DNA from 3 places in the Mesorhizobium sp. AA23 genome. Region 1 is predicted to be linked to each of the others. Evidence: riboswitches for the same ligand, from Rfam matches in the RefSeq annotation. Region 1 holds a riboswitch; each other region holds the start of a gene.

What was found. A riboswitch is a leader RNA that binds a small molecule or an ion and turns the genes downstream of it on or off. The one in region 1 is predicted to bind cobalamin.
Region 2: another riboswitch for cobalamin. It lies ahead of A9K66_RS25650 (DUF1636 family protein); the one in region 1 lies ahead of metE (5-methyltetrahydropteroyltriglutamate--homocysteine S-methyltransferase).
Region 3: another riboswitch for cobalamin. It lies ahead of A9K66_RS25855 (CbtB domain-containing protein); the one in region 1 lies ahead of metE (5-methyltetrahydropteroyltriglutamate--homocysteine S-methyltransferase).

The regions. Positions count from the first base shown of each region.
Region 1 is NZ_LYTP01000007.1:221-9,879, forward strand. Features, by position in the region: partial or broken gene A9K66_RS29190 (cytochrome) at 437-632, shown strand; cobalamin riboswitch at 903-1,103, shown strand; partial or broken gene metE (5-methyltetrahydropteroyltriglutamate--homocysteine S-methyltransferase) at 1,192-3,545, shown strand; gene A9K66_RS08040 (DUF982 domain-containing protein) at 4,275-4,523, opposite strand; gene A9K66_RS08045 (DUF982 domain-containing protein) at 4,798-5,100, opposite strand; gene A9K66_RS08050 (MucR family transcriptional regulator) at 5,347-5,811, shown strand; gene A9K66_RS31030 (cold-shock protein) at 6,067-6,648, opposite strand; gene A9K66_RS08060 (hypothetical protein) at 6,604-7,116, shown strand; gene A9K66_RS08065 (NodA family N-acyltransferase) at 7,608-8,198, shown strand; gene A9K66_RS08070 (acyl carrier protein) at 8,429-8,707, shown strand; gene A9K66_RS08075 (beta-ketoacyl-[acyl-carrier-protein] synthase family protein) at 8,708-9,659, shown strand, end outside.
Region 2 is NZ_LYTP01000031.1:3,696-13,354, reverse strand. Features, by position in the region: gene A9K66_RS25690 (NADH-ubiquinone dehydrogenase) at 1-104, opposite strand, end outside; gene nuoF (NADH-quinone oxidoreductase subunit NuoF) at 177-1,481, opposite strand; gene A9K66_RS25680 (NADH-quinone oxidoreductase subunit E) at 1,492-2,796, opposite strand; gene A9K66_RS25675 (NADH-quinone oxidoreductase subunit D) at 2,797-3,987, opposite strand; gene A9K66_RS25670 (NADH-quinone oxidoreductase subunit C) at 3,997-4,602, opposite strand; gene A9K66_RS25665 (NADH-quinone oxidoreductase subunit B) at 4,607-5,188, opposite strand; gene A9K66_RS25660 (NADH-quinone oxidoreductase subunit A) at 5,179-5,544, opposite strand; gene A9K66_RS25655 (winged helix-turn-helix domain-containing protein) at 5,879-7,078, shown strand; cobalamin riboswitch at 7,108-7,306, shown strand; gene A9K66_RS25650 (DUF1636 family protein) at 7,345-7,773, shown strand; gene cobW (cobalamin biosynthesis protein CobW) at 7,775-8,812, shown strand; gene cobN (cobaltochelatase subunit CobN) at 8,830-9,659, shown strand, end outside.
Region 3 is NZ_LYTP01000031.1:48,657-58,315, reverse strand. Features, by position in the region: gene A9K66_RS25905 (ABC transporter ATP-binding protein) at 1-615, opposite strand, end outside; gene A9K66_RS25900 (ABC transporter substrate-binding protein) at 631-1,635, opposite strand; gene A9K66_RS25895 (RidA family protein) at 1,890-2,273, shown strand; gene A9K66_RS25890 (creatininase family protein) at 2,339-3,136, shown strand; gene A9K66_RS25885 (tyrosine phosphatase family protein) at 3,152-3,661, opposite strand; gene cobD (threonine-phosphate decarboxylase CobD) at 3,664-4,713, opposite strand; gene cbiB (adenosylcobinamide-phosphate synthase CbiB) at 4,712-5,701, shown strand; gene cobO (cob(I)yrinic acid a,c-diamide adenosyltransferase) at 5,708-6,337, opposite strand; gene cobU (bifunctional adenosylcobinamide kinase/adenosylcobinamide-phosphate guanylyltransferase) at 6,339-6,860, opposite strand; gene A9K66_RS25860 (CbtA family protein) at 6,853-7,650, opposite strand; gene A9K66_RS25855 (CbtB domain-containing protein) at 7,666-7,845, opposite strand; cobalamin riboswitch at 7,882-8,080, opposite strand; gene A9K66_RS25850 (gamma-glutamylcyclotransferase) at 8,151-8,837, opposite strand; gene A9K66_RS25845 (aromatic ring-hydroxylating dioxygenase subunit alpha) at 8,979-9,659, shown strand, end outside.

The DNA.
Region 1 (9,659 bases):
GCACGCCCGATAGCGTTAATTAACGACCGACAGCTCCACAAGGGCGAACTTCGAAGAAGCGAGTACAGGTCGTTAATCCGCGAGAGTTCTGCAAACAACTCGTGCAACATTTGCGGATAATGCGCCAGTTCTCTGAAATACCATCAACACAGCAGAACTATTCTCAGTGGTTTCGAACGATGAAGGAAACAACATTATCGCAACAAGCGAATGAACCTATCGCGCGGAGTCACAGCGGCCATCGTCCTGTTGCTGGTAGGCCGGCAAGCCGTCGCGGCAGACCTTCCGGAAATCCTTGCGGCACGCAGGAGGGTGCCTCGATTGAATGGCCGCGCCCCTGGCAGCTCCGCCTGCGGGCATTGGGGGTGATCACTGAGGATTCGGGTTACGTCAACGCGGTGCCTAGCAGGTTCACCGGGGTGACTGGTCGCGCGCGGGTGGCGAGCATGACCGGTTACGCACGATCGTGGCGCGGGCCTTCAACAACCCGCGGGGTGAAGCTGCTCGCGCAGCGGGTCGAGGCCATCGGCACGCAGTTGTTCAAGACGCTGGCGGCCCAGCCCCAGCCCGCCTACCTGCGGCGCCACCTCGCCTTTCCGCTTCCGGTCATGGTCATCGGCGCGTCGGTGGGCGAATGCGCAACCACGCTCAGCGAAGCCGAGCGGGAACAACTACTGGAATTCCCGGCGGACCGTGACGAACTGGACCGACTTACACTTTGAGCCTGGGGACCTCGATCTGGTCCGGCGTCGCCGATGGGGGCAAGGACCTCTCCGAGCCTGCACTGATGAGAAGCCGCATCGTATGCGGCTTGGGCCAAAGAGACCGACCAGCGCAAGGCGCTATTCGCATAATCACATAAACATCTCGTTATGTGGCATTGACAGGGAGCGAAGCGGCTGTGATTGTGCGCATGTCATGGTTCTCCGCGCGGCACTGCCGTGGCGGAGCTAAGAGGGAAGCCGGTGCGATGCCGGCGCTGCCCCCGCAACTGTTAGCGGCGAGCCAAGCCCATTGATGTCACTGAGGCGAATGGCCTCGGGAAGACGGGCAGAGGCTTTGACCCGCGAGCCAGGAGACCTGCCACGACGAACAACGTCCACGGACGGGGTGTCTGGTGGTCGCGGTGACTCGGCTTCGTGCCGCCTAACCCGCGTTCCTTGTCCCCCGCCCCAACCATCGGGGTATGGCATGACTGTCTCTCAACGAATTCCTGTAGCAACGCTCGGCGTGCCGCGTATCGGTCGACGGCGGGAACTCAAATTCGCGCTTGAAAACTACTGGTCCGGAAAATCTCCTGCTGCCGACTTGCTCGCGACGGCGAAGACGCTGCGTGCCGCTAGCTGGAGGGAGCAGCACGATCGCGGCGTGTCGAAAATCCCGTCCAACGATTTCTCACTTTATGACCATGTGCTCGACACAGTCGCCATGGTCGGCGCCGTGCCGGCACGATACGCCTGGACTGGCGGCGAGGTCCCACTCGATATCTATTTCGCCATGGCGCGCGGCAATCAAGGTCAGGCCGCGGATTGTGGACATGCCGGTGACGAGCATGCGGCCAATGGGCATGGGCTTGCCGCGATGGAAATGACCAAATGGTTCGACACCAACTACCACTACATTGTGCCGGAACTCACGGACGATCAGAGCTTTGCCCTCTCGTCGGCGAAACCGGTGGATCATTTCCTCGAGGCCAAGGCGCTCGGCATCCACACCCGCCCGGTCCTGCTTGGACCGGTTACCTTTCTCAAGTTGGCGAAGTCACCTGGGGAAGGTTTCAACCCTATCGCGCTCCTGCCACGGCTGCTGCCTGTCTACGAGGAGCTCCTGCAGAGGCTAAAGCTCGCGGGAGCCGATTGGGTGCAGATCGATGAGCCGGCGCTCGTGCTCGATCTGATTCCCAACGAACGGGATGCGCTCCAATTCGCCTACTCCCGGCTGTCGAAAGCAGCACCCGAGTTGAAGATCATGGTCGCTACCTATTTCGGATCGCTGGGAGACAATCTCGAGACAGCAATTTCTCTTCCCGTGGCGGGACTGCACGTGGATCTCGTGCGCGCTCCAGAGCAGTTGGAGGCCATCGGCCGGCTCGCGCGGAAGGAACTTGTGCTCTCGCTCGGGCTGATCGACGGCCGCAACGTCTGGCGCGCGAACCTGCCTGCCATACTTGACCGTATCAAGTCGATCGTCGCCGGTTGGCCGCTGGAGCGGGTGGAGATTGCCCCGTCCTGCTCGATGCTGCATGTGCCGATCGACCTGGACATGGAGACGGCACTCGATGCGGATGTGAGGTCGTGGCTCGCCTTCGCAGCGCAAAAGACCGACGAGCTGGTCGTGCTCGCCCGTGCCCTGGCCGAAGGCCGGGACGCAGTTGCCGCCGAACTGGAGGCGTCGGCTGAGGCTGCCGCCGTTCGCGCGACATCCGCGAAGGTGAATGATCCGCTCGTCGAAGGCCGGATCGCCAGCATCAAGGTCGGCATGACGCGCCGGAAGAGCGCATTTGCCGTCCGCTCCAAGCTTCAGGCCGACGCGTTTGGCTTGCCCTCCTTCCCCACCACGACGATCGGCTCCTTCCCGCAAACAGCCGAGATTCGCAAGGCGCGGGCAGCTCATGCCAAAGGCCAGCTGAGTTACATCGACTATGAAGCGTTCCTGAAGAAAGAGATAAAAGCCCCGTTCGCTGGCAAGAAGAGATTGGACTCGACGTGCTGGTCCACGGCGAATTCGAGCGCAACGATATGGTACAGTATTTCGCCGAGCAGCTCTGCGGCTTCGCCTTCACGCAACACGGATGGGTGCAGAGCTATGGCTCGCGCTTTGTGCGACCCCCGATCATCATTGGAGATGTGTCGCGACAAAATCCGATGACACTAAATTGGTGGCGATATGCCCAGTCGCTAACGCATAAGCCAGTGAAGGGCATGCTTACCGGCCCGGTGACGATCCTCAACTGGTCCTTCGTCCGAGACGACCTTCCGCGCTCAGCCGTCTGCCGCCAGGTCGCGCTTGCCATTCGCGATGAAGTGAGCGACCTCGAAAAGGCCGGCGCCAAGATGATCCAGATCGACGAAGCCGCACTGCGGGAGGGCTTGCCGCTGCGCGCGGCCGACTGGGAGGCCTATCTCGACTGGGCCGTCGAATGCTTCCGGCTGGCTTCAACGGCCGTCGGCGATGCGACCCAGATCCACACCCATATGTGCTACTCCGAGTTCGGCGATATCGTGGACGCGATTGCCGTAATGGATGCCGATGTGATCTCCATTGAAACCTCGCGCTCGCAGATGGAACTGCTCGATACGCTTCGAACCTTCAAGTATCCGAACGACATCGGTCCTGGGGTCTACGACATTCACTCGCCGCGGGTCCCGGAAGTGGGCGAAATTTCCAACCTCCTCATGCTTGCGCGCGATCGATTGTTGGACCGCCAACTGTGGGTGAATCCCGACTGCGGCCTCAAAACGCGCAGATGGGAGGAGGTCCGCCCTGCCCTGGTGAACATGGTGGCTGCGGCGCGCGCAATTCGGGAAAAAGCGCAGACGGCGTAGGGCTCGGTGACACTCGCCGGCGGTGAGCGGCGACGCTGCACCGCCGGCGAAGTAGGTTTGAGTTTATCCGACTCACCCAAAGAAATCGAGCTGACGCTGACGAAGCGCCTTGGCAAGCTTGGTCTGGTCGCGGGCCTTGTTATGGCGCGTCCAAGCCACCTGTTCCAAAGGCGGCGTTGGTGGGCGATCGAAGGAGGCCGGCCCTCAAATGAGCCGGCCAGAAACGAGACGGCTGACCTCCAGCCAGTTTCGGACTACTCCGGATTGGGATAGTCCAATATCACTATCATCTTTCCGCTGCCGATCGCCGAAACCTCCGCTCCGACGATCGGCGACCATCGGGAGAGGCATCGGCGATCACGCGGCGCCGGTCCAAGGGTGTTCCGGGAAACAGGATGCAAGGCTAATCTGGGGGAAGGTTCAACCGGCACTTCTGGAGACTATCGAGGCGGTATCGACGCTCTGCCACCTGCAGTCGGCCAACTCTCGCTCAATGGCCCGTCTGCCTCTGTCTCCAATTACGATCGCCGCGAAGGCGAAGCCGAGCGGCCGCAGCTTGGCTGGCGGACCCCTTGTGTTTTGATGGTGGAAGATCCGACGGCGCGACCAGGAAAGCCATTGCGGAAAGTGCGGGGTTGGCTTGCTCCCGGCGGATGCCGGCAGCGGTGTTCGGACCGCGCCCAACAGCGACGTGCAGATGGCCGAAATTCATGAGCGGCGTCATAAATCTCAATCGTTGCGTAGAATGCGTGCTTCGAGCGCGGCTGCGACGAAAGCTCGTCGAGCGGCCGGCGCATGGGTCTTACCGCGTAACACCTGCAGGCAGGCGTCCATCGCTATTCTGCGTTTATCGGTCTCATGATGCAGATCCCGCAGCAAGATAGCGGCCGCGTCGTTGACGTCGAACACGATACGCTCTGAGCTGCGGCGGCTGACCTGAACAACGACTGGCCTCTCAAATCTGATCAACCCGGTCATCCCCCCTCCTCCACAGCCACTATGCGGCAAACCGCCCGGGTCGTATTTGTTTACTCAGTCGAACGCGACCGATGCACCTGCACCACTGAGGCTGGCCATTGGCGACCAAGCGATCGCCATGAGCTGCGTCTGGCCATAGTCAGGTTGCGTGCGATCTGCACTTTTGTAGTCGGCGGTGAGGAACTGCTTCTCATTCGCGTGGTCTAGCTGTGGAACCTGAACATACTGCACTCTTTGACGCGCCTCGCGCCAGTCTCAAACATGTCGTCGAAGTCTACACCTGCACTTTTCCACTGCCCGATCTGCAGCCGGCGATCCACTGCATGGCCGAGGTTGGATCTTCCAATATGGCGACCCGTTTCGCAAAGCCGAAAAAGGCATTGCGAGCCGTGCTTACCGGCTTGCGCCCATCGTATGCATCGTAGCATGCCCTCAGGGCGACCTCGTGGATCATGTCTCTGCGATCTTCAGGCCATTCATTGAGAAAATCGATGGCATCCGCAAGGCCGGCAATCTCTTGGATGATGTGCGTTGCGCGCTTCACGAAAAGGGGGTTGCTGAAAGCCTTAGCGTTCATTCGTTTCTCCAAACTATCCGTAACCAATTTGCGTGAAGAGGCGCCGCATCGACGCGGGCCCAACCATGGCACAGCGGTGTTGTCAGGACGATGACGGTTGAAGAGGAATATCCTGCGACTGCGGCCGGGAGTGTAGCGATCCGCCAACAGATCGTGCAATGGCTTGGTTGCCATCAAACGCGGTCGTCACTATTAAGCTATGAATTGATTCCCCACCGCCTAGTCTAAGCCCGCAGGAGCGTTTTCATGGCCGAAGAAACTGAGACGAAAGCTGACAACCTCATCGAACTCACCGCCCATGTCGTCTCAGCCTATGTTTCGAATAATCCGGTTCCCGTCGGTGAACTGCCTGGGCTTATCGACCAGATCCACATCGCATTGAAAGGCAGTGCCGGTGGTGCCGCACCAGAAAAGTCGGAACCCCTCAACCCTGCCGTACCGATCAGAAAATCGGTTACACCTGATTACATTGTCAGCCTTGAGGACGGTAAGAAGTTCAAGTCGCTCAAGCGTCACCTGGCTACCCACTATGGCCTTACCCCTGCCGAATATCGCGCGAAATGGGGGCTGCCGGCGGACTATCCCATGGTGGCGCCGAACTACGCTGCGGCGCGCTCGGCATTGGCCAAGACCATGGGACTGGGCCGCAAGCCGAAGGAACCGGGGACGCCGACCCCTGCCAAGCGTGCCCGCAAGAAAGCCGCAGCCTGACCGGACTGTTTCAGGATCGGCTAAGGGATCCGGCACGATTTCGCACTTGCGAGATGAAATTGTGCATTGCAATATCCGCGACGATCGGTATGATCATGGTGTCGGCCATCTACTCCTCCCAGATGTGGTGCCGACGCTGAACGGGGCGCACCTCCTCCCGCGTCTCATTCGATATAGAGCCCGCTGCCACCTCCTCCCGGCAGCGGGCTTTCTTTGTCTGAGGCGCGATTTCGGTCTTGGACCAACGGATTGGCTCTAAGCGAGGGGGACGCTCCGAACCTCCGGGCCCTTCTTGCCCTGCGCGTATTGGACAAACACCTTCTGCCCCTCCGTCGGCATGCTTGATAGCGCGGTAGCATGAACGAAGATGTCCTTCTCACCGTGTTCAGGAGCAATGAAGCCGAAGCGCTTTTGGGAATTGTACCACTTGACCGTGCCCTCGCTCTCCAATTGGGGACTCGTCCCGGCGGCGGGCTCTCCAGCGCTACGCGTATGTAGCTGAGTTTTCGCGGTCTGATTACCCGACCTCCAGCACTTGAGACCTGATGACCTCTTGGACTTTCTTCCGTTGTGACCTTGAGACACGTTCCCACGGAAACACCGCGGCTCCCGTCTGCCTCCAGCGCCCGGATGTGCAGATAGGCCTCGATGCACTCCGGCAATTTGACAAAGCCCAAACCCTTGCTGGTGTTGAATCAGTTCACGTCGGCGTCGACAGCGGGTGCGGTTACGGTCGACGAACGCTGACGGTAGCTTGACTCGGAAGACCGTTCCGCAAAAGAAACCGGGGCAATGGCGATGCTGGCGTGGCCAACGATGGTCCTTATAATTGCCCATGATCGTCCGACTGGCTTGAACAGCGCATTGCGCTCCCGGCAGGACAATCTCAATCGGGCGATGCGTTCATGGCTCATCGACAATCAAATAGATTCGGCCATGCGTGAACGCATACTGCGCGCGGTCAGTCAGGATGCTCAAGAGCGGGCTCTGCGGGATGAGCTGAAGCAGCACCCGGACGATGTCGATGCGGCGATCCGCCTTACGAATGCCTTGGTGGCGCAGCAGCGGCCGCATGACGCTCTTCAGGTCATCGACAGCATCTTAGTTGCTTCTCCATGGAACTTGCGTTCATTGAACGCGAAGGGCGTAATCTTGGACATGCAGGGGCTGCATGACGCGGCACAGGTGCAATATCGTCAAGCTCTCAAGGCGGAGCCAGGGAATGAGATAGTGCACCACAATTTCAATCTGTCGCGTGCTCTTGCTCGGAAGTCCGAGCCCAGGACGTTGACACGGTCGCGGTAACGTTCAAGTCCTCGTCGTCCTGCGAGCTCGACAGTGCGATTCGGTTCTCAAATCTTCTAATTCTAAATGTTTGGCGAAAGACGAATGGTGCTAGCATTCGCGGTCATACAGATACGAATTCTTCAGTTGCTTCCAAACAGGACGCGGTTGGTTCGCTAGCTATTCAGCCTGCTTCACCCCATGTCTGTCGTACCTGCTGCTCCACTCGCCTTCCCGTTCTATGGGATCCCTGCGTGCGGATGACGTTTGGAGGTCGGTACAGCCAGCGCCTTTTCTTCTTGTAAAGCGCAAGCCCTATTGAAGCCTCCGGTGAGACACAAGCCACGTCAATGGCATGCCTTCAGCTATCCATATTGTGGATGCCTCCCATCGAAACAAACAATTTTATCAGATTTTCAAAATCTTGCAGGGAAGGCACCTGACCAGCGGACAACAGCCGCCTCTATGGCGAGACGAACGCCCCAAGGATAGCCCAAAGGAGATATTGTTTCATGTGCTCTGCCGTGCAGTGGAGGATGCGCTGGGAAAACGACCTGCAACTGGCCGACCATGTCGAACTCTCCGACTTCTTCCGAAGGACATATGGGCAGACTGGGGCCTTCAACGCTAAGCCTTTCGAAGGTGGCCGCAGTTGGGGCGGCGCGAGGCCGGAAGTCCGCTTAATCGGCAGCGACGAGCAGGGTATAGCGGCCCACATAGGCATAATACGCCGTTTCATCAAGGTTGGCGATGTCGACCTTTTAGTGGCCGAGTTGGGACTGTACGCGGTTCGTCCGGATCTTGAGCGTCTCGGAATCAGCTTTTCCATGCGCATTGTGCATCCAGTGCTGCAGCAGATGGGAGTTCCATTCGCTTTCGGCACTGTTCGGCACGCAATGCGCACCCATGTTGAGAGGTTCTGCCGAGAGGGCATAGCGACCCTGATATCGGGTGTTCGCGTACGTTCCACTCGCGCAGATATGCGGCCCGACCTTCCGCCTACACGCCTGGAGGACGTCCTCGTCTTGGTTTCGCCGATTGGACGCTCGATGGACGAGTGGCCCTCCGGCACCCTGATCGAGCGAAACGGCCCGGAGCTATGAAGCGGGCCAAGCGGTGCGCTGACGCTGACTTTGACGACGGTCTCAATCCGCGGTTCCCGGCGATCTTCCTCGTCCTCGACGACGGCGCCACATACCGGCCGGAACTCATCCGGCTTTGATAAGCATCGGGCTTTGTCAGTTGCACAAGCCTTAGTGGCATTTCGCCACGCGGCCCGCTCAGAGAAGCAGGACCGCCCACGTCAAAATAGCTGAAATGGAAAGGAACGGAAATGGCTGATCAACTCGCAACGGAAATCATTGCCATAATAAAGAAACGCGTCGAGTCAGAGAATGGTGAGGGGACCAAGCTATCCGTCGGCGAAATAACGACTGCGACGGAACTGACTGGCCTCGGGATCGATTCCCTGGGGTTAGCGGACGTGCTCTGGGACCTGGAGCAGGCCTATGGCATCAAGATCGAAATGAACTCGGCCGAGGCCTGGTCGGATGTCCAGAATGTCGGCGGCATCGTGGAAGCTATCCGCGGCTTGATTGCCAAGGCCGCTTGAATGGACAGGCGCGTTGTCATCACCGGTATAGGCGGGCTGTGCGGACTAGGCACCGACGCCGCCTCGATTTGGACAGGCATGCGCGAAGGCCGCTCGGCCATCGGCCCGATTGTCAATTCAGAGCTTCATGGTCTGGAGGGCATGATCGGCGCCCAGATCAAAGCATTGCCTGAGCACGACATTGACCCCAGGCAACTCGTCTCCATGGCCCGCTGCAGCCTGCTTGCCGTGCTTGCGGCGCACGAAGCCATGCGCCAGGCCGGACTTTCCTGCGATGAAGGAAATGCCCATCGCTTCGGCGCTACAGTGGGCGTCGGCTTCGGTGGCTGGGAGGCGACCGAAAAGGCCTACCGCGCCCTCCTTCTGGACGGCGCGACGCGCGTGAATCTCTTGACTGGAGTAAAGGGGATGCCGAGCGCGGCTGCCTGCCATGTCAGCATGAGCCTCGGCCTGCGCGGGCCGGTCTTCGCCACCACCTCCGCCTGCGCCTCGGCCAACCATGCGATCGCCTCGGCCGTCGACCAGATCAGGTACGGGCGGGCCGACGTGATGCTTGCCGGAGGCAGCGACGCGCCCTTCGTATTTTTTGTGGTGAAGGCATGGGACGCCATGCGCGTACTCGCTCCGGATACTTGCCGGCCCTTCTCCGCCGACAGGAGGGGCCTGGTGCTGGGCGAGGGTGCGGGCATGGCCGTGCTGGAAAGCTATGAGCATGCCACGGCGCGCGGCGCCACGATCCTTGCCGAGATCGCAGGCATCGGCCTTTCTGCCGATGCCTTCCACATCGCCGCGCCGGCTGTCCATGGACCGGAAGCGGCGATGCGCGCCTGTCTTGCCGATGCCGGGCTGAATGCCGAGGATGTGGAGTACCCGAACGCGCATGGCACCGGCACCAAGGCCAACGACGAAATCGAAACGGCGGCGATCAGGCGCGTCTTCGGTGACCATGCTA
Region 2 (9,659 bases), on a different contig from region 1:
GCGCTGGCCATCTCCCTCGGCATCATCTTGGTCAGGTCCGGGTTCATCTTCTCGAGTTCGTCCAAATAAGGCATCAGCGGGTAGGCTATCGAATACGGCGCCATAGACATCTCCTGGTCGTTTCTTCGTACGCCCCGCCCCTGCTTTCCGTCCCGGGCAATGCCCGTCTTGCAAATCTATTCCGCCGCCGCCATCACCGGCTCGACCCGGTGCGCGTTGCGCGAAAACTCGTCGATGCGGCGCTCCACCTCGCCACGGAAATGCCGCATCAGGCCCTGGATCGGCCAGGCCGCGGCATCGCCCAGCGCGCAGATCGTGTGACCTTCCACCTGCTTGGTGACATCGAGCAGCATGTCGATCTCGCGCTTCTGCGCTTCGCCGCGCACCAGCCGTTCCATCACCCGCCACATCCAGCCGGTGCCTTCGCGGCACGGCGTGCACTGGCCGCAGCTCTCATGCTTGTAGAAGTAGGAAAGCCTGGCGATCGCCTTCACGATATCGGTCGACTTGTCCATGACGATGACAGCCGCAGTGCCGAGGCCGGATTTGAGGTCGCGCAATGCATCGAAATCCATCGGCGCGTCGATGATCTGCTCGGCCGGCACCAGCGGCACCGAAGCGCCGCCCGGGATGACCGCGAGCAGATTGTCCCAGCCGCCGCGAATGCCGCCGCAATGCGTCTCGATCAGTTCGCGGAACGGGATCGACATCGCCTCTTCGAAGGTGCACGGATTGTTGACGTGCCCGGACACGCAGAAGAGCTTGGTGCCGGCATTGTTCGGCCGGCCGAAGGACGAGAACCAGGCAGCACCCCGGCGCAGGATCGTCGGCGCCACGGCGATGGATTCGACGTTGTTGACCGTGGTCGGGCAGCCATAAAGGCCGACATTGGCCGGGAATGGCGGCTTCAGTCGCGGCTGGCCCTTCTTGCCCTCGAGGCTTTCGAGCAGCGCCGTCTCCTCGCCGCAAATATAGGCGCCGGCGCCGTGGTGCATATAGACGTCGAAGTCGTAGCCGGAGGTGTTGTTCTTGCCGATGAGCTTGGCCGCATAAGCCTCGTCGATGGCGCGCTGCAGCGCCTCGCGCTCGCGGATGAACTCGCCGCGCACATAGATGTAAGCAGCGACCGCGCCCATGGCGAAACCGGCGACCAGCGCGCCCTCGACCAGCGTATGCGGATCGTTGCGCAGAATGTCACGGTCCTTGCAGGTGCCAGGCTCGGATTCGTCGGCATTGATGACCAGATAGCTCGGCCGGCCATCGCTCTGCTTGGGCATGAACGACCATTTCAGGCCGGTCGGGAAGCCGGCGCCGCCACGGCCGCGCAGGCCGCTTGCCTTCATTTCGTTGATGATCCAGTCGCGTCCCTTGGCGATCAGGCCGGGTGTATCGTCCCACATGCCGCGCGCCTGCGCTCCGGCCAGCGACTTGTCGAAGAGGCCGTAGATGTTGGTGAAGATGCGGTCTTTGTCCTGAAGCATTGTTCGTCCCTCAGACCGGCTTCTTGCCGAAGACGCGGATGTACTCGGCGACGCCGCCCTTGGCGAGCGCCTTGGCCTGCTTCACCCAGTCGTCGCGCTCGATACGGCCGCGGAAATTGAGATAGCCGTCGACCCATTCGCGCTCGGCCTTCCTCCACGCAGAGACCTGCGCGAAAGTATAAATGCCAAGCGAATGCAGGACGCCTTCGATCTTCGGACCGACACCGGAGATCAGCTTCAGATCGTCGACCGTTGCCGGACGCGCGATCCCGGCCGGGCGGTTCTTGTCCTCTAGCGAAGGCTTGGCCGTCTTGGTCGCAGGTTGCTTCGCTTCCGGCGACTTGAAGGCGGACGCCGGCTCGGCCTTGGCCTTCGGCCCGCTGCGCGGCTTCGAAACCGCCTCGACTTCCGGAGAAGCCTGGTTGGCATTGGCTGCGGAGTGGCGCGGCGCCCTGACGCTGGCCGCCTTCTCGGTCGCGGGCGAAACCTTGACCGGCGATGGTGTCCTTAGTGCCGGACTGGTTTCGGGCGCGTCGGTTTTCGGCTTGCCGGATTTCGATGGCCCGACAGGGGCCGAGGGCGGCGCGGCAGGCGCTTGCGAGACGACGGCGGCGGAGGCAGTAGCCGGCGCTGCGGCAGCGGCTTGCCTGGCTGCCTTCGCGGCGGCCTTGGCTTCCTTGTCGCGGGTGGATTTCAGGATTGCCTTCTCGCTCTTCAGCGTCGTCAGGCCCGTGGCCGGCTCCGAACCGATGCGGCCGTTCTGCGGACCGGGCTTCACCTCGGCGCCTTTGCCGGCTTCATAGAGATCGATGATCTCGGCAAGGCGCTCCGGCGTCAGGTCTTCGAACGTGTCCTTGAAGATCATGACCATCGGCGCGTTGACGCAGGCGCCGAGGCATTCGACCTCCTCCCACGACAGCGTACCCTTGTCGTTGGTATGGAACTGGTCGTGATGGATCTTCGAGCGGCACACATCCATCAGCGCTTCCGAGCCGCGCAGCATGCAGGGCGTGGTGCCGCAGACCTGGATATGGGCGCGGGTGCCGACCGGATTGAGCTGGTATTGCGTGTAGAAGGTGGCCACCTCGAGGCCGCGGATGCGCGGCATGCCGAGCATATCCGAGATCGTCTCGATCGCCGCCTTCGTTACCCAGCCTTCCTGTTCCTGAGCGATCATGAGCAATGGGATGATGGCCGACTGCTCGCGTCCCTTCGGGTATTTGGCGATCCACTGCTGCGCCGCCGCGGCGTTCGCCTCGTTGAAGGCGAAGGAGGCTGGCTGGACGCTGGCATCTGCGAGACGGCGGACTGACATTTAGCGATCGACCTCACCAAACACGATGTCGAGGGAGCCAAGCACGGCGGTGACGTCGGCCAGCATGTGGCCGCGGCACAGGAAATCCATGGCCTGCAGATGCGCAAAACCCGGCGCGCGCAGCTTGCAGCGATAGGGCTTGTTGGTGCCGTCGGAGACGAGATAGACGCCGAACTCGCCCTTCGGCGCCTCGACAGCCGCATAGACCTCGCCGGCCGGCACGCGATAGCCCTCGGTATAGAGCTTGAAATGATGGATGAGCGCTTCCATCGAGCGCTTCATCGCCGCGCGCTTCGGCGGCACCACCTTGCCGTCGAGGTTCGACACCGGTCCGGCGCTCTCCTTGCCGAGCAGAAGATCGACGCACTGGCGCATGATCTTGGCCGATTGGCGCATCTCTTCCATGCGCACGAGATAACGGTCGTAGCAGTCGCCGTTCTTGCCGATCGGGATGTCGAAATCCATCTCGGAATAGCATTCATAGGGCTGCGCCTTGCGCAGGTCCCAGGCGGCACCCGAGCCGCGCACCATCACGCCCGAAAAACCCCAGGCCCAGGCGTCGGCGAGCGACACCGTGCCGATGTCGACATTGCGCTGCTTGAAGATGCGGTTGCCGGTGAGCAAGGCGTCAAGGTCGTCGACCGACTTCAGGAACGGATCGATCCACTTGCCGATATCCTCGATCAGCTTCTGCGGCAGGTCCTGATGCACGCCGCCTGGCCGGAAGTAGGCCGCATGCATGCGCGAGCCGGAGGCGCGCTCATAAAACACCATCAGCTTCTCGCGCTCGACGAAGCCCCACAGCGGCGGCGTCAGCGCGCCGACGTCCATCGCCTGCGTCGTCACATTGAGGATGTGCGACATGATGCGGCCCATTTCGGAATAGAGCACGCGGATCAGCTGGCCGCGCTTCGGCACCTCGATGCCGAGCAGGCGCTCGGCCGCGAGCGCGAAGGCATGCTCCTGGTTCATCGGCGCGCAATAGTCGAGCCGGTCGAGATAGGGCACCGCCTGCAGATAGGTCTTGGCCTCGATCAGCTTCTCGGTACCGCGATGCAGCAGGCCGATATGCGGATCGACGCGATCGACCACCTCGCCGTCCAGCTCCAGCACGAGACGCAAAACGCCGTGGGCAGCAGGGTGTTGAGGCCCAAAGTTAATGTTAAAATTGCGGACGGAGGTTTCAGCCATTGTGGCGCCTCAATTTGGCTTCGCCTTTTCATCGCCCGGAAGGACGTAATCCGTTCCCTCCCATGGGCTCAAAAAGTCAAAGTTTCTAAATTCCTGCTTCAATTCCACCGGCTCATAGATGACTCGCTTGGCCTCGTCGTCGTATCGAACCTCGACGAAGCCGGTCAGCGGGAAATCCTTGCGCAGCGGATGCCCTTCAAAGCCGTAGTCGGTGAGGATGCGGCGCAGGTCCGGATGGCCGGAGAAGAGCACGCCGTAGAGATCATAGGTCTCGCGCTCGAACCAGTCGGCGCCGGGATAGACGCCGGTCAGCGACGGCACCAGCGTCTCCTCGTCGGCCTGGACCTTGAGGCGGATGCGGACGTTCTGCTTCGGCGACAACAGGTGGTAGACGACGTCGAAGCGCTTGGCACGCGACGGATAGTCGGCGCCGCAAATGTCGATGATCGAGACGAACTGGCAGCGCGGGTCGTCGCGCAGGAAGGTCGCGACCTCGGTCAAGTTGCCCGGCTCGACGCAAACCGTCAGTTCGCCATAAGCAAGCACCGTTTCGCCGATGCGGCCGGAGAGCTTCTCGCCGAGATAGGTGGAGAGTTCGTGCAACGCCAAGGCCATTGGTTCACCGTTCGATCGTGCCGGTGCGGCGGATCTTCTTCTGCAACAGGAGAATGCCGTAGAGCAGCGCTTCGGCGCTCGGCGGGCAGCCGGGGACATAGATGTCGACCGGCACGATGCGGTCGCAGCCGCGCACCACCGAATAGGAATAGTGATAATAGCCGCCGCCATTGGCGCACGAACCCATCGAGATGACGTAGCGCGGCTCCGGCATCTGGTCGTAGACCTTGCGCAGCGCCGGCGCCATCTTGTTGGTCAGTGTACCCGCGACGATCATGATATCGGACTGGCGCGGAGACGCGCGCGGCGCGACGCCGAACCTCTCCGAGTCATAGCGCGGCATCGAGGTGTGGATCATCTCGACCGCGCAGCAGGCGAGACCGAAGGTCATGAACATCAGCGAGCCGCTGCGCGCCCAAGTGATCAGCGCCTCGGTCGAGGTGACAAGGAAGCCCTTGTCGGCCAGCTCATTATTGATCTCGAGGAAGAAGGGATCGTCCTCCCCCACCGGCCTGCCGGTGTTGGGATCGATGATGCCCTTGGGCTTCGGCGCGACGAGGGTGCCTGAACTGTCGTTCAATCCCATTCCAGCGCTCCTTTTTTCCATTCATAGGCAAAGCCGATGGTCAGCACCGCCAGGAACACCATCATCGACCAGAAGCCGAGCATGCCGAGCTTGGAGAAGGACACCGCCCACGGGAACAGGAAGGCGACCTCGAGATCGAAGATGATGAACAGGATCGACACCAGGTAGAAGCGGATGTCGAACTTCATGCGGGCGTCGTCGAATGAGTTGAACCCGCATTCATAGGCGGAAAGCTTTTCCGGATCGGGATTGCGGTAGGCAACCAGGAACGGCGCAACGATCAGCGCCAGGCCGACAACCATCGCCACTGCGATGAAGAGCACGATGGGCAGATACGAACTTAGGAGTGCGCTCATGCGGCGACTTTCCTTCGGCGGCCAGTTCACTTTGATTACAGCAACGGACTCTAAGGCGGAAGCGTGACAGTTTAACCCGCTGAACCGTTTTAGGTGGCCTATGCTGCGACGCGGCGAGGGTTAGCGCAGCGGTTTCGGCGACGCAAGTCAAACCTTGTTCAAAATCCGGCCCTGGACGCCATATCGGAAGAAACTGGTCCGATCCGCTCCTGTTTGATTTCCTTCATGTTTCACTCCACTTTTCTATCCTGACATATCTCCCGCCATTTGCCTGTTAGCATGGCCGGAATCACCGACTGGAAATCCCGGCAAAGGATCAGGGCAAGGTAGCTGGATGAAAGAAAAGATCTCGCTCGCCGCAGCAAGGCGCATTGCGCTCGGCGCGCAGGGTTTTACCGATGCGCGGCCGGCCGGCACGCCCGATCGTCGCCATCTCGCCCGTGTGCTTTCCCGAACTGGCCTGCTGCAGATCGATTCCGTCAGCGCCGTGGTGCGCGCCCACTATATGCCGCTCTACTCGCGCCTCGGCCCCTACCCCCTTGCGCTGCTCGACAACGCGGCCGTCACGCGCAAGCGAACCGTCTTCGAATACTGGGCCCATGAGGCTTCCTTCCTGCCCGTCGAGACCTATCCGTTGATGCGCTGGCGCATGCAGCGGGCCGAGAAAGGCGAGGAAATGTATCTCGGCCTCGCCAAATGGGGCCGCGAGCGCAAGGCGATGATCGAGGAGATCTACGGGCAAGTCGCGGAACGCGGGCCGATCGCCGCCTCCGACATCGAAGGCCACAAGGGCAATGGCGGATGGTGGGGCTGGAGCGAGGCCAAGCACGCTTTCGAATGGCTGTTCTGGGCCGGGCGCATCACCACCGCCTACCGGCGAGGATTCGAGCGCTATTACGACCTGCCCGAGCGGGTTCTGCCGCCGGCCATCCTCGACCTGCCGGTGCCCTCGGTCGAGGACGCGCATCGCCAATTGCTGCGCATTTCCGCCCGCGCCCATGGCATCGCCACCTATGGCGATCTGCGTGACTATTTCCGCCTGGCGCCTGGCGATACGAGAGCCAGAATCGAGGAACTGGTCGAGATGGGCGAACTGCTGCCGGTGAAGGTCGAAGGCTGGGACAAGCCCGCCTATCTCCACAAGGACGCCCGCTTTCCGCGCCGCATCGAGGCCCGCGCCCTGCTCGCGCCCTTCGATCCGGTGGTATTCGAACGCACCCGGACGGAAAAACTCTTCGGCTTCCGCTACCGCATCGAGATCTACACGCCGGCCGAGAAGCGCCAGTACGGCTACTACGTGCTGCCTTTCCTGCTCGGCGACCGGATCGTTGCCCGGGTCGATTTGAGAGCTGACCGGCCGGCCGGCGTGCTGCGCGTCCATGCGGCTTTTGCCGAAGCCGGCGCTCCCGCCGAAACGGCCGCACAGCTCTTCGGTGAGTTGAAACAGATGCAGGCATGGCTCGGCTTGGAAACCATCGAGGTGACGCCGGCCGGCGACCTTGGGCCGGCGTTGACCGACATTTCGGTGTCGTAGCCGCGCGTTGACATGCCAGCACCTCTAAGCCTAAATCCGCCGCAGACGGTCTCCTCCCGGCAAGGGGAGGAGCCAGAGGGAATGCGGTGCGGGAAAACCCAAATCCGCGGCTGTCCCCGCAACTGTGAGCGACGAGCCTCAGCCGAAAACCACTGGGATGTTCCCGGGAAGGCGGCGTAAGGCGACGACCCGCGAGCCAGGAGACCTGCCGTCTGAGACATGAGAATCCGATCGCTCGGCGGGTTTTCCGGGCAAGGAGCCTGGTTTTGGATTGCAACGTCAGTTTTCCGGCTAGTACCGCGGACATTTCGTCCGAACCCCGCGACGCGCTATCGGAAGTGACCGTCATCGTCTGCTCCTCCTGCCGCGATGAGACCGGTTCGGACGCGCATCCGCGCGCCGGCGCCCTCCTTGCCGAAGACGCGCGCCGCGCCGCGCCGGACGAGAAAATCCGCATCCGCACCGTCGAGTGTCTCGGCAATTGCAAACGCCGCCTGAGCGCGGCGCTGCTGCGCGACGGCTGCTGGAGCTATGTCTTCGGTGACCTGGAAACGACCAGCGGGGCCGACCTCGTCACCGGCGCAAAGCTCTTTGCCACCTCGACCGACGGCCTCATCCCCTGGCGAGGCCGGCCCGATTCCCTCAAGCGCGGCCTGGTTGCCCGCCTCCCTCCCCTCGACCTGCTGAAGGACTGACATGACCGCATCCCTCTCCCGTGTTCCCTGCACTGTCGTCACCGGCTTTCTCGGCGCCGGCAAGACCACGCTGATCCGCAACCTGCTCGAAAACGCCAAGGGCAAGCGGCTGGCGATCATCGTTAACGAATTCGGCGATGTCGGCATCGACGGTGAGATCCTGAAAGGCTGCGGCATCGACACCTGCCCAGAGGAAAATATCGTCGAGCTCGCCAATGGCTGCATCTGCTGCACCGTCGCCGACGATTTCGTGCCGGCGCTCGACCGGATCCTGTCGCGCACGCCGAAGGTCGACCACATCCTGATCGAAACCTCCGGCCTCGCTTTGCCGAAGCCGCTCGTCCAGGCCTTCCAGTGGCCGACGGTGAAGAGCCGCGTCACGGTCGATGGCGTCATCGCCGTGGTCGACGGTCCGGCGCTGGCCGACGGCCGCGTCGCCTCCGACCTAGACGCCTTGCAGGCGCAGCGCGCCGCCGACGACTCGCTCGACCACGATGATCCGGTCGAAGAGGTGTTCCAGGACCAGATCGCTTGCGCCGACCTCATCATCCTGTCGAAGAGCGATCTGATGGACGCGGCCGGCTCGGAGCGCGCCAATGCCGTCATCGGCGAGCACGTGGCGCGCGCGGTCAAGGTCGTGCCGACCGCACAGGGCAAGGTCGACCCGTCGGTGCTGCTCGGTCTTGGCCTCGCCGTCGAGGACGACATCGAGAACCGCAAGACCCATCACGATGACGAGCTCGACCATGAGCATGACGATTTCGACTCCTTCGTCCTCGATATCCCGTCCATCGCCAGTCCGGATGAGCTGGCAAAGCGCGTCGCTCTCGCCGCCGAGCAGGAAAACGTTCTGCGCGTCAAAGGCTTTGTCGAGGTGGGTGGCAAGCCGATGCGGCTGCTGCTCCAGGCCGTCGGCCCGCGCGTCAACCACTATTACGACCGCGCCTGGACGCCGGACGACGACCGCCGATCGCGGCTCGTCGTCATCGGCCTCAAGGGGCTGAACCGCCCGGCGATCGAGCGTATCCTCGCCGGCTGAGGCAAGACCGAACCGCGATGCACATCCTCACCACGACATCCGCCTCGCTCGACGATCTCGCCGAGCCGATCGACCTCAGGCAGACGCCTGCGGATGTCGTGGCCCTGTCCTTCACCGACAGCGATCTCGCCGGCCTCGCCGCTGCCTGGAAGGCCGACGCCGCTCGGCTGCCGTCGATGCGGCTGGCAGCACTTCGCGATCTCCGCCATCCGATGTCGGTCGATCTCTGGATCGACAGTGTCGCGCGCCATGCCAGGGTCGTCCTGGTCCGCATTCTCGGCGGCTACGACTGGTGGCGCTACGGCTGCGACCAGCTCGCAGCGGTTGCGCGCGAGCGAAATATCAAACTGGCGCTGCTGCCGGGCGAAAGCCACGACGAGGATCTGCGGCTGATCGAAGGCTCGACCCTGCCGCGCGCCGAACTCGACGCCCTGCTCGGCTATTTCCGCGAAGGCGGCCCAGCGAACATGAGCGCGCTGGTGCAAAGCCTGGCAAGGCTCGCCGGGTCGGATACGGCCGTGGCCGAGCCGGTGAGCGTGCCGAAGGCGGGGTATTACCAGGCTGGATTGGGGGTTGTAGAGGAGCCTGAGATCATCGATGTCGGCGGTCCTTCACACCCCCCTCTGTCCTGCCGGACAGAGGGGGGTGTGACAGAGCTCAACATCGACAGCGTCGGTGCCCCCGTCATCCCCATCCTCTTCTACCGTTCGATGCTGCTCGCCGCCGACGTCGCCCCAATCGATGCCCTGACGGAGGCGTTGCGGTCGCAGGGCATCATGCCCGTGCCGATCTTCGTTTCGAGCCTCAAGGACCCGGTATCGCTGGCTTTCGTCGAAACCGCCATCAC
Region 3 (9,659 bases), on a different contig from region 1:
GAAGACGCTATGGGTGACGAAGACGACGGTAAACCGCTCGTCCTGCCAAAGCTCGAGAAGATCGTTGTTGAGCTTGAAGCGGGTAATCTCGTCAAGCGCCGCGAAGGGCTCGTCCATCAGAAGAATGCGCGGCTTGGTCACCATAGCCCGCGCGATCGAGACACGCATCTTCATGCCGCCGGAAAGCTCACGCGGCACGGCATTCTCGAAACCGGTGAGGTGCACGCGCGACAGCATTTCCATCACCGCGGGCTTGGCCTCCGCGCGCGACACGCCTTGCAGCCTGAGCGGCAGCCAGACATTGTCGAAGACGCTGGCCCATGGCAGCAGCGTCGGTTCCTGGAAGACGAAGCCGATATTCGAGCGGTCGATCGAGCCGCGCCAGTCGAGCTGGCCGGAGGTCGGCGTCGACAGACCGGCGATCAACCTGAGCGCCGTCGACTTGCCGCAGCCCGAGGGCCCGAGCAGGCTTAGGAAATCGCCTTCGCGGATCGCCAGGTCGACCTTGCTCAGCGCCGTGACGCCGTTGGAAAAGACCTTGCCGACATTGCGTAAGGAAAGCAGCATCGGGCTCTCACCCGATGCCGTTGCCTGCGCCACTTTCTCCTGGATCATCTCAGGCAGGCCGCCTTACTTCTTCAGCTCCCGCCCGACCCCCTTGTTGATGAAGGCGAGCGTATAGGCCTTCTTGATGTCGATGCCCGGCTGCGCGACCTTGGCCTTGACCATCTTGTCGTAGAAGCTCTGGATGCGCGCTTCGGTCATGCCGCCGATACCGAGCTTTTCCGTATCGCCGGAATCGACAATGCCGAACTTCTTCAGCTGTTCGATCGAGAAGGCGATCTGCTCATCCGTCATGTCCGGATTGTCCTTCTTGATCATCTCGTTGGCGGCCTTGTTGTCGCCGTAGAGGTAGTTGTACCAGCCCTTGGCCGAGCCATCGACGAAGCACTGCACCACCTCCGGCCGCTTGTCGATGGTGTCCTGCATCACTTCGATGGTCGTGGCATAAGTATCCCAGCCATTGTCGGCGAGCAGGAACTGGTTCGGCACGAAGCCGCCCTGTTTCTGCACCGCGTAGGGCTCCGACGTGACATAGCCCTGCTGGATCGACTTCTTGTTGGCGATGAAGGGCGCCGGATTGAAGGTGTATGGCACGCGCTTGGCGGCATCGAAGCCGAGATCGGTCACCATCCACTGGAAGAAGGTCTGTGCGCCCTCGTCGCCGAGGATATACTGGTCGGCGTTCTTCAGGTCCTCCCACTTGTCCAGCCCTTCGCCCGGATGGGACATGATGACCTGCGGGTCCTTCTGGAAGTCGGCGGCGACGACGCGCATCGGAATCCCCTGCTGCACGGCGTCGAAGGCCGAGAGCAGGTTGCCGCCCATGTAGAAATCGATCTTGCCGGCCAGCAGCATCGGCCGGCCGCTGACCTGCGGGCCGCCCTGCATGATGGTGACGTCGAGGCCGCAGGCGGCGTAGGTTCCGTCGGCGATCGCCTGGTAGTAGCCGCCATGTTCCGGCTCGGCCAGCCAGTTGGTGCCAAAGGTGACCTTCTCGTTGGCCGCAGCGCCCAGCGTGCTGGCAGCAAGCAGCGCGATCGCACCCGCCAGGATTTTTTCTTTTCCGTACATAAACATCACCCTCTCTTGGCTCCGGCGCGCTGCGCGCTGGGCTCCACTCCATTGGTTCAAGAAGCAAGACACATGCCACCGCCTTGGGCCGCCTGCTTGCGCGGCAGTCATTGCCGAGACCGGACGGGTCATGCTGTACAAATGGCATCGTGCCCATTTTTTGGACGCCTGTCCATAATCGCCCGGGCGGCATGCACCGCATCTTGAAGCTTTCATGAATCCGGCCTTAGTCTGCCTGCCGACAGGAGAATGCCATGCTCAATTATCTCGCCCCCAAGTCGATCAAGCCGCCCTTTGCCCGTTATAGCCATGGCGTTGAAATTCCAGCGGGAAAGCGCCTTGTGCTATGTTCGGGTCAGTTGGGCATCGCGCCGGATGACGCCGTCCCGGAGGATGCCGGCGCGCAGACCGAGCTTTGCTTCAAGAATATTGCCGCAATCTTAAGCGAAGCCGGGCTGACGCTGAACGATGTCGTGCGCATCAACGCCTTCGTCACCGATCGCGCGCATCTGCAGGCCTATATGGACGTTCGCAATCGCCTGTTTTCCGATCCGGCGCCCGCTTCGACGCTGATGATCGTTTCAGGTTTTGCCCGCCCGGAATTCAAGGTCGAGGTGGAGGTTCTGGCAGCAGGCTAGCTGTTGCCCGGAATGCCCAGGCGCTTTAGACCTTCGGGCCAACAGCAGACCATCGGGAGACGACAGTGACGACAAGACGTGTGTGGTGGGGCGACTATCGGACGACCGAATACGCCTCGATCGACGCGGAAGCGACGATTGCCGTTCTGCCGGTGGCCGCGGTCGAGCAGCATGGCCCTCACCTTCCCGTCTCGACCGACACCTCGATCATGATGGGCATGCTGGAGACGGTGATTGCGCGCCTGCCCGAGGACATCGACATCCGCCTCCTGCCGGTGCAGGCGGTGGGCAAGTCGAACGAGCATCTGCATGCGCCGGGAACGCTCACCTTGCCGGCCACCACCCTGGTCGACGCCTGGACCGAGCTTGGCCTCTCGGTCGCCCGCGCCGGGGTCAGAAAGTTGATCGTCGTCAACTCGCATGGCGGCAACGAGGAGATCATGGGCATTGTCACGCGCGAATTGCGCGTGCGCGCAAAGATGCTGGCGGTGAAGACGAGCTGGCAGCGCTTCGGCCGTCCCGCTGGCATGTATACCGAGCTCGAGGACCGTCACGGCATCCATGGCGGCGATGTCGAGACCTCGTTGATGCTGCATTTCCGGCCAGATCTCGTCGATATGGGCAAGGCCGACAACTTCGTCTCCAATGTCGGTCGCGCTGAAAAGGAATTCGCCCTGCTGCGGCACACCGGAACGCACGCCTTCGCCTGGATCGCCAGCGACCTCAATCCGAACGGCGTGGTCGGCGACGCCAGTATCGCCACCGCCGAAAAAGGCCGGCTCACCGCCGAGCATCAGGCCGATGGCTTCATCACCCTGGCCAGGGATGTGCGTAAGGCGAGGCTTGCCGACTGGCTGGCGTAGCGGAACAGTGCGAGCTCAATCTCTAATGCTGAGTTCGAACGGAATCCCTTCAAAGGCATCTGCACCGCGCCCGATTGCTTCGACTGCCGCGATCATCCGGCCTTCTCGCCCAAGCAACATATCCGCAACGGCAATCAGCCTTGGATTGGGCGTCGCTGACGGCGAGAGAAAGCGCAGCGTCTTCGCCAGTTCCGCCTCGTCGCGTTTGGGCGCCAGTGCCGCCGCGATAATATAAGCCGACGCCGTGGATCGGCTGATACCGGCATAGCAGTGCACGACCATCGGTTTGGCCCTGTCCCAGCGATAGGCGAAGTCGAGCAGCGCGCGCACATGCTCCTCGCCCGGCATGGTCATGCCTTCCTGCGCGGCGACGATGTCGTGCATGACGAGATGCAGATGGTTTTCGGCCAGTATCGAGGCCGGACGGATCATCCCGGTGCCGTCGGCGAGCAGCGACAGCAAGCGCTCCGCGCCGGTTCTCGCAACGGTCTCCTCCACCTTCGACAGCGAACAGACATGGATCATCGTCAGCACTCCTTCGGCGCATCGTCGCGCCGCGAGGCCCACTCTGCAAGCGCGCTCTCGAGCCGCTGCCACTCCTCTTCGCTGCCGGGCAGACCGACGCGCAAGACCTGCGGTCGATCGGCAAAATGACGGACCAGGATACCGCGTTCGCCAAGAGCGGAGAACAGGGAGGCAGCATCAGAGAAAGACAAATAGCGGAACAAACTGGTGCCGCCGGCGACCGCGATACCGAATCGGCTGAGCAGCGCGTCGAGGCGCTTGGCATCGGCTGCCAGGCCCTGTCGCATGTCATCCTGCCACTCGGCGTCCGCCAATGCGCGGATTCCGTATTCAAGTGCAGGACCGGCGACAGCCCATGGCCCAAGCTGCGCCTCCAACCGCTCGGCGGTCAGTTGGTCGGCCAGCGCGAAACCAAGCCTTACGCCGGCAAGGCCGAAGAATTTGCCGAAGGAGCGCAGCACCACCATACCACCCTGGCCCACATCGCCAGCCAGACTGTGTTGGACCGGGCCGACATCCATGAAGGCTTCGTCGACCACCAGCAGGCCGCCCTTCGCGCGAAGCCGCGCAGCAAGGCCGACCAGGCGGTCCCTTTCGATCACTCGCCCATCCGGATTGTTCGGGTTGACCAGCACGGCAAGGTCCGCGTCCGCCAAGGCGTCGAAGTCGCCCGCCTCCACAACCGCGTGGCCTGCAATCGCGGCCACCCTGGCGTGCTCGGCATAGGTTGGACCCAGCACCAGTGCCTTGCCTGGTTTCACCAGCGAAGCGACCCGCGGCAACAAAATCTGCGTGCCGGGCGCGGCCACGACATGCGCCGCCGACCGCGCGCCATACGCCTTGGCCGCAATTTCGGCCAATTCGCGCAGTCGTCCTGGCTCCGGCAATCGTGACAGGGCGGTGGCGGGCAGATCAAAAAGCGGATAGGAGTGCGGATTGATACCTGTCGAGAGGTCAAGGAAAGGCTGTGGCGCATGAGGGAAGAGCGCGCTTGCCCGGCCAAGGCTGCCGCCGTGATCAACCGCTGCAACCGCTCCGCTTAGAAGCTTCATGTCGATCCTGATCGCTTTCCTGTCACTCGCCATCGAACGTGCCCTTGGCTATCCGGACTGGTTGTTCAACGCCATCGGTCATCCGGTAACCTGGATCGGCAGGCTGATATCCTTTCTCGATCGCAGGCTCAACCGCGCCACCGATTCCGACGAATTGCGTCGCCGCCGCGGCGTCCAGGCGCTTCTGGTCATCCTGCTGGTGCCGGCGGCCATCGGCCTGACGCTGCATGTCCTGCTCTGGCTGATCTTTCCGTCCGGCCTGGTCATCGCGGCCATTCTCAGCTCCTCGCTTCTGTCGCAGAAGAGCCTCGCCGAGCATGTCGAGGATGTCGCCGATGCGCTGGAGACCGGTGGCCTGACGCTCGGCCGCATCGCCGTTTCGCGCATCGTCGGCCGCGATCCGGACAAGCTCGACAGGGCGGGCGTTGCCCGCGCCGCGATCGAAAGCCTGGCCGAGAATTTCTCCGATGGCATCGTCGCGCCCGCCATATGGACCGGTGTCGGTGGTTTGGCCGGGGGTGCTGCCTACAAGGCCGCCAACACCGCCGATTCCATGATCGGCCACCGCACGCCGAAATACGAGGCCTTCGGCCGGGCGGCCGCTCGCTTCGACGACCTGGTCAACCTGCCGGCATCGCGGCTCACCGGCCTGCTGATTGTGCTGGCGGCCTTCATCGTCAAGGGCGCCGACCCCCGCAATGCCTGGCAGGTCATGCGGCGTGACGCGAAGAAGCACCGTTCGCCCAATGCCGGCTGGCCGGAAGCCGCCATGGCCGGCGCGCTGGGGCTCGCCCTGGCCGGACCGCGCACTTATGGCGGCGAGGTCGTCGAGGATGCCTTCATGGGCGAAGGCGGCAGGCGCGAGGCCGAAAGCACCGACATAAGGCAGGCGCTGGAACTCTATCGCGTCGCCGACGGGCTGTTGATCGGCCTGTTCGCGATTCTGTCGGCGACGGTGATCTACCTGACCATTTTGATCGGCGGCTAAGGCGCCTCAGAATTCAATCCCCTGCTGCGCCTTCACACCGGCCGCGAAATGGTGCTTGGTCAGCCCCATCTCGGTGACGAGATCGGCGGCCTCCACAAGCAGCGGCTTAGCATTGCGGCCGGTGACGACGACATGCAGGCCCTCGCGACGCGCCTTCAGCGCCGCGACCACCTTTTCCAGCTCGAGATAGTCGTAGCGCAGAGCGATGTTGAGCTCGTCGAGGACCACGAGGCTGATCGACGGGTCGGCAATCAGCTCGAGCGCCCTCGCCCAGGCAGCCTCGGCGGCGGCAATGTCGCGCTTCAGGTCCTGCGTCTCCCAGGTGAAGCCCTCGCCCATCGCGTGCCAGACGACGCGATCGCCAAAGGCGGCGAAGGCATCCTTCTCGCCCGTGTGCCATTTGCCTTTGATGAACTGGACGACGCCGACGCGCTTGCCGTAGCCGAGCATCCTCAGCGCCAGGCCGAACGCAGCCGTGGTCTTGCCCTTGCCCGGCCCCGTATTGACGATCAGCAGTCCCTTCTCGATCGTCTTGCCGGCCACCTCGGCATCCTGCACCGCCTTGCGCTTGGCCATCTTGGCTCGATGGCGTTCGGCATCCTTGTCGTCGATGATCGTGTCTTTGATCTCGCCCATGTCACTTCACCTTGAGCGGCAGCCCCGCCACCATCATCAGCACGCTGTCGGCGACAGCCGCGACCTGCTGGTTGAGCCGCCCGGCGGCGTCGCGGAACCGGCGCGCCAGCGCATTGTCCGGCACGATGCCGAGCCCGACTTCGTTAGACACCACAAACCACGGTCCGCGCGGCTGCGAAAGCACATCCGAGAGCCGCCGGCACTCGGCCTCGATATCGTGGTCCGCCAGCATATGATTGCTCAGCCACAATGTCAGGCAATCGATAAGCACCGGCTGGTGATCGGGCAAGGCGTCGATCGCGCCGACCAGGTCGAGCGGCGCATCGACGGTGACCCAGCCTTTGCCGCGGCGCGAGCGATGCAGCGCGATGCGCTCGCGCATCTCCTCGTCATAGGCCTGCGCGGTGGCGATATAGGCCCAAGGCGACGGGCTTGCCGCCACCAGGCACTCGGCATGCGCGCTCTTGCCGGAGCGCGCACCGCCGATGATGAAAGTCAGATGGCCGTCCGCGCGATCAGGCAAAGCTGTCGCGCAGGCTGGTCGATGTACCGGTGAAGCGCCCGCGCACCACACCGACGGCCGCACCGAGCACCAGCCAGAAGACCAGGTCGGTGAGGGTCACCGCCACCACGAACTGATGGTGCAGCCCTTCGGGAATCGCCGTCTCGAAGCTGACGGGCTGCGGCGCGCCGACTACGTGCGGAGCGACGATCAGCACGACCGCCAGAATTGCCAAGGGCAGCGACTTGCGAAAGGCGATCAATCCAAGGCCGACCGCGGTTGCGGCCACCGTCGAAATCCACCAGATCTGGCGCGGCAGAAGTTCCGCCGCCGGCATGGCCGGCAGTTCCGGCGGCAGGCCGAGGCCGGGCGCGAGCGTGAAAACCGCAAAACCGGCAAGGCCCCAGAACACGCCCTGGCGCCAGCTGCCGATGCCACCGGCGAATTCCGACACCGCGACCAGGATCAGCGCGAAGCCGATGCCGGTGACGATGTTTGCGACAACGTTGAAGGCGAAGCGCTCGAAGCCGTCGGCCGGAGCCCAGCCCTCGTCCTCGGTCGGAGCCGCCGCTTCCGTCGACGCAGGAGCGGCGCTGCTCATCGCATTGCCCGCCGGTTCGGCCGAGCTCATGGCAGTGCCAGTTCCAGTGTTGGCGGCATGGTCGTGGTGATGACCGCCGCCCGCCTTTTCATAGACTTCCGCTTTGAGGATCAGCGGCACGGTCGCATAGGCCTGCATGCAGGCAAGCGCGATGCCCGCCACGAGCCCTGCGATCGCCGCGACGAACACGACGTTGCGAAACAGATTCATGATATCGGGCCTTCGTCAGTGGCAGGGAAAAGCCATCGAGTGACGATAGTCGTGGGCAGCGTTGTGGATCGCATCGATGTGCGAGAAGCCGACGAAACCGACGACGAAAATGCCGAGCAGCGCGGCGAGAGCCAGCTGCATGATGCGCGACTGCGAGGAGACGGAGGCGCCGAGGGCGACGGAAGCGGTATTCATGTCTTGTCCTTTCGCCCTCCACCCGAGGGCATCGAAGTCAACTTTCCTGTCGCCGGCAGGTCTCCTGGCTCGCGGATTCGCACCCTTCCCCACCTTCCCGAGGACAAACCTCAGTGGTCTATGGAGAGGACTACCGCACACAGTTGCGGGGGCAGCCACGGCTTAGGGCAAAGACTCCACCCTCACCGCATTCCCTCTTGGCTCCAAAAACGGAACCGACGACGCCAGCGACTATAGGCAGAATCGTCGCGACCGGCAAACCAAATTCCGTCACGCCGCAGCGTGATTGCGGCACCGGTTTCGGACTAAGATCCGGCGATCCGCTCGGCGACGAGCTTCTGCAATCGCCACAAATGGCGGTCGTGAATACCGCGCTGTTCGAGGTTCTTCACCGTGTTGTAGAGATAGTCGGCGCCTGAACCCCAGTGGCCGCACGAGGTCGCCAGCCGTTCGACCACCTCGTCTTCGTTGAGTGGGCCGGCATAGGTCGTGCCTTTGCGATTGATGACGAAGGCAAGCGCTCTCAACGGCCCCTTGTCGGTTGCGAGTTGCAGCAGGCGCGGTCGGTAGCTGGTCGGCTTCAGCGTCATCTCGCGGCGAAAAAGCCTGTCCAGCGCCTGCCGGCGGTCACCACCGTTCAGGCGGAAAGCAACGCCCTTGCATTGGCCGCCACGATCCAGCGCCATCATCAGGCCGGGCCTTTGCTTGGTGCCGCGCCAGCGCGTCATCTTCATGCAGAAGGAGCGATGCCAGCCGCGAGCCACGGCGACGCGCTCCTCAAAATGCTCGATTTCCGGTTTCCAGATCAGCGAGCCGTAGCCGAACAGCCAGAGAGGCTCGGTTGCAGGTAGCTCGGCCTCGAATGCATCCAGCATGGCTTCATAGTCGCTGTCCACGAGATGCTCGGCATCCGGGTCGGGCCCCGGGTCATCGACCGCGCGAAAACAGCGGGCGACCAGTTCCACGGTCAGCGACATCGTTCTTGCAGGCATACTTTGCAATCCTGGGCAGCCGGCGAAACCGCAGGCGATTACGAAGTGACCTTAAGGGCAGCACCCGGAAGCGACAATGGCCGCGCAATTGACAACGGTCCTGCCCGGGTGTCGGCTGTCATCAGCCAAGGGGAGCCGCTCATGCAGCCAAATCCTAGCGAACACAGCCGCTACAATGGCCTCACCAGCCTCGAGCCGACGTTGCCTGCAAGCGCCTATCGGGAAGCCGACGCTTACCGGCTCGATCTCGAAGCGATCTGGTATCGGAGCTGGCTCATGGTTTGCCGCGAAGCCGATCTCGCGGAACCTCTTGCCTTTCGAACCGCGCGTATCGGCTCGCAGCAGGTCGTCGTGCTGCGCGACGAGGCCGGGAGCTTGCGCGCCTTCCACAACACCTGCCGGCATCGCGGCTCGCAGCTCTGCCAGGAAAGCGAAGGGCGGCTGAAGGCAAGGCTGCTCACCTGCCCCTACCACGCCTGGTCCTATTCGCTGCGCGGCGATCTCGTCCGTGTCCCATCGAAATCGCTGCCCGAAGGCTTCGACAAGGACAATTATCCGCTCTACCGGGTGGCGCTGTCAGTGTGGCGCGGCTTCGTCTTCATCAATCTCGCAGTGGAGCCCGATGGCTCGGCGGAAGCCTCCTTCGACTCCGCCTCCCGCGATCTTTCGAACTGGCCGCTGGAGACGCTCGTCCCCGGACACCGGCTCACCAAGGTGATGAACTGCAACTGGAAAATCTTCTGGGAGAACTTCAACGAATGCCTGCATTGCCCGGGCGTGCACAAGGACCTGTCGCGGCTGGTGCCGATCTATGGGCGCGGC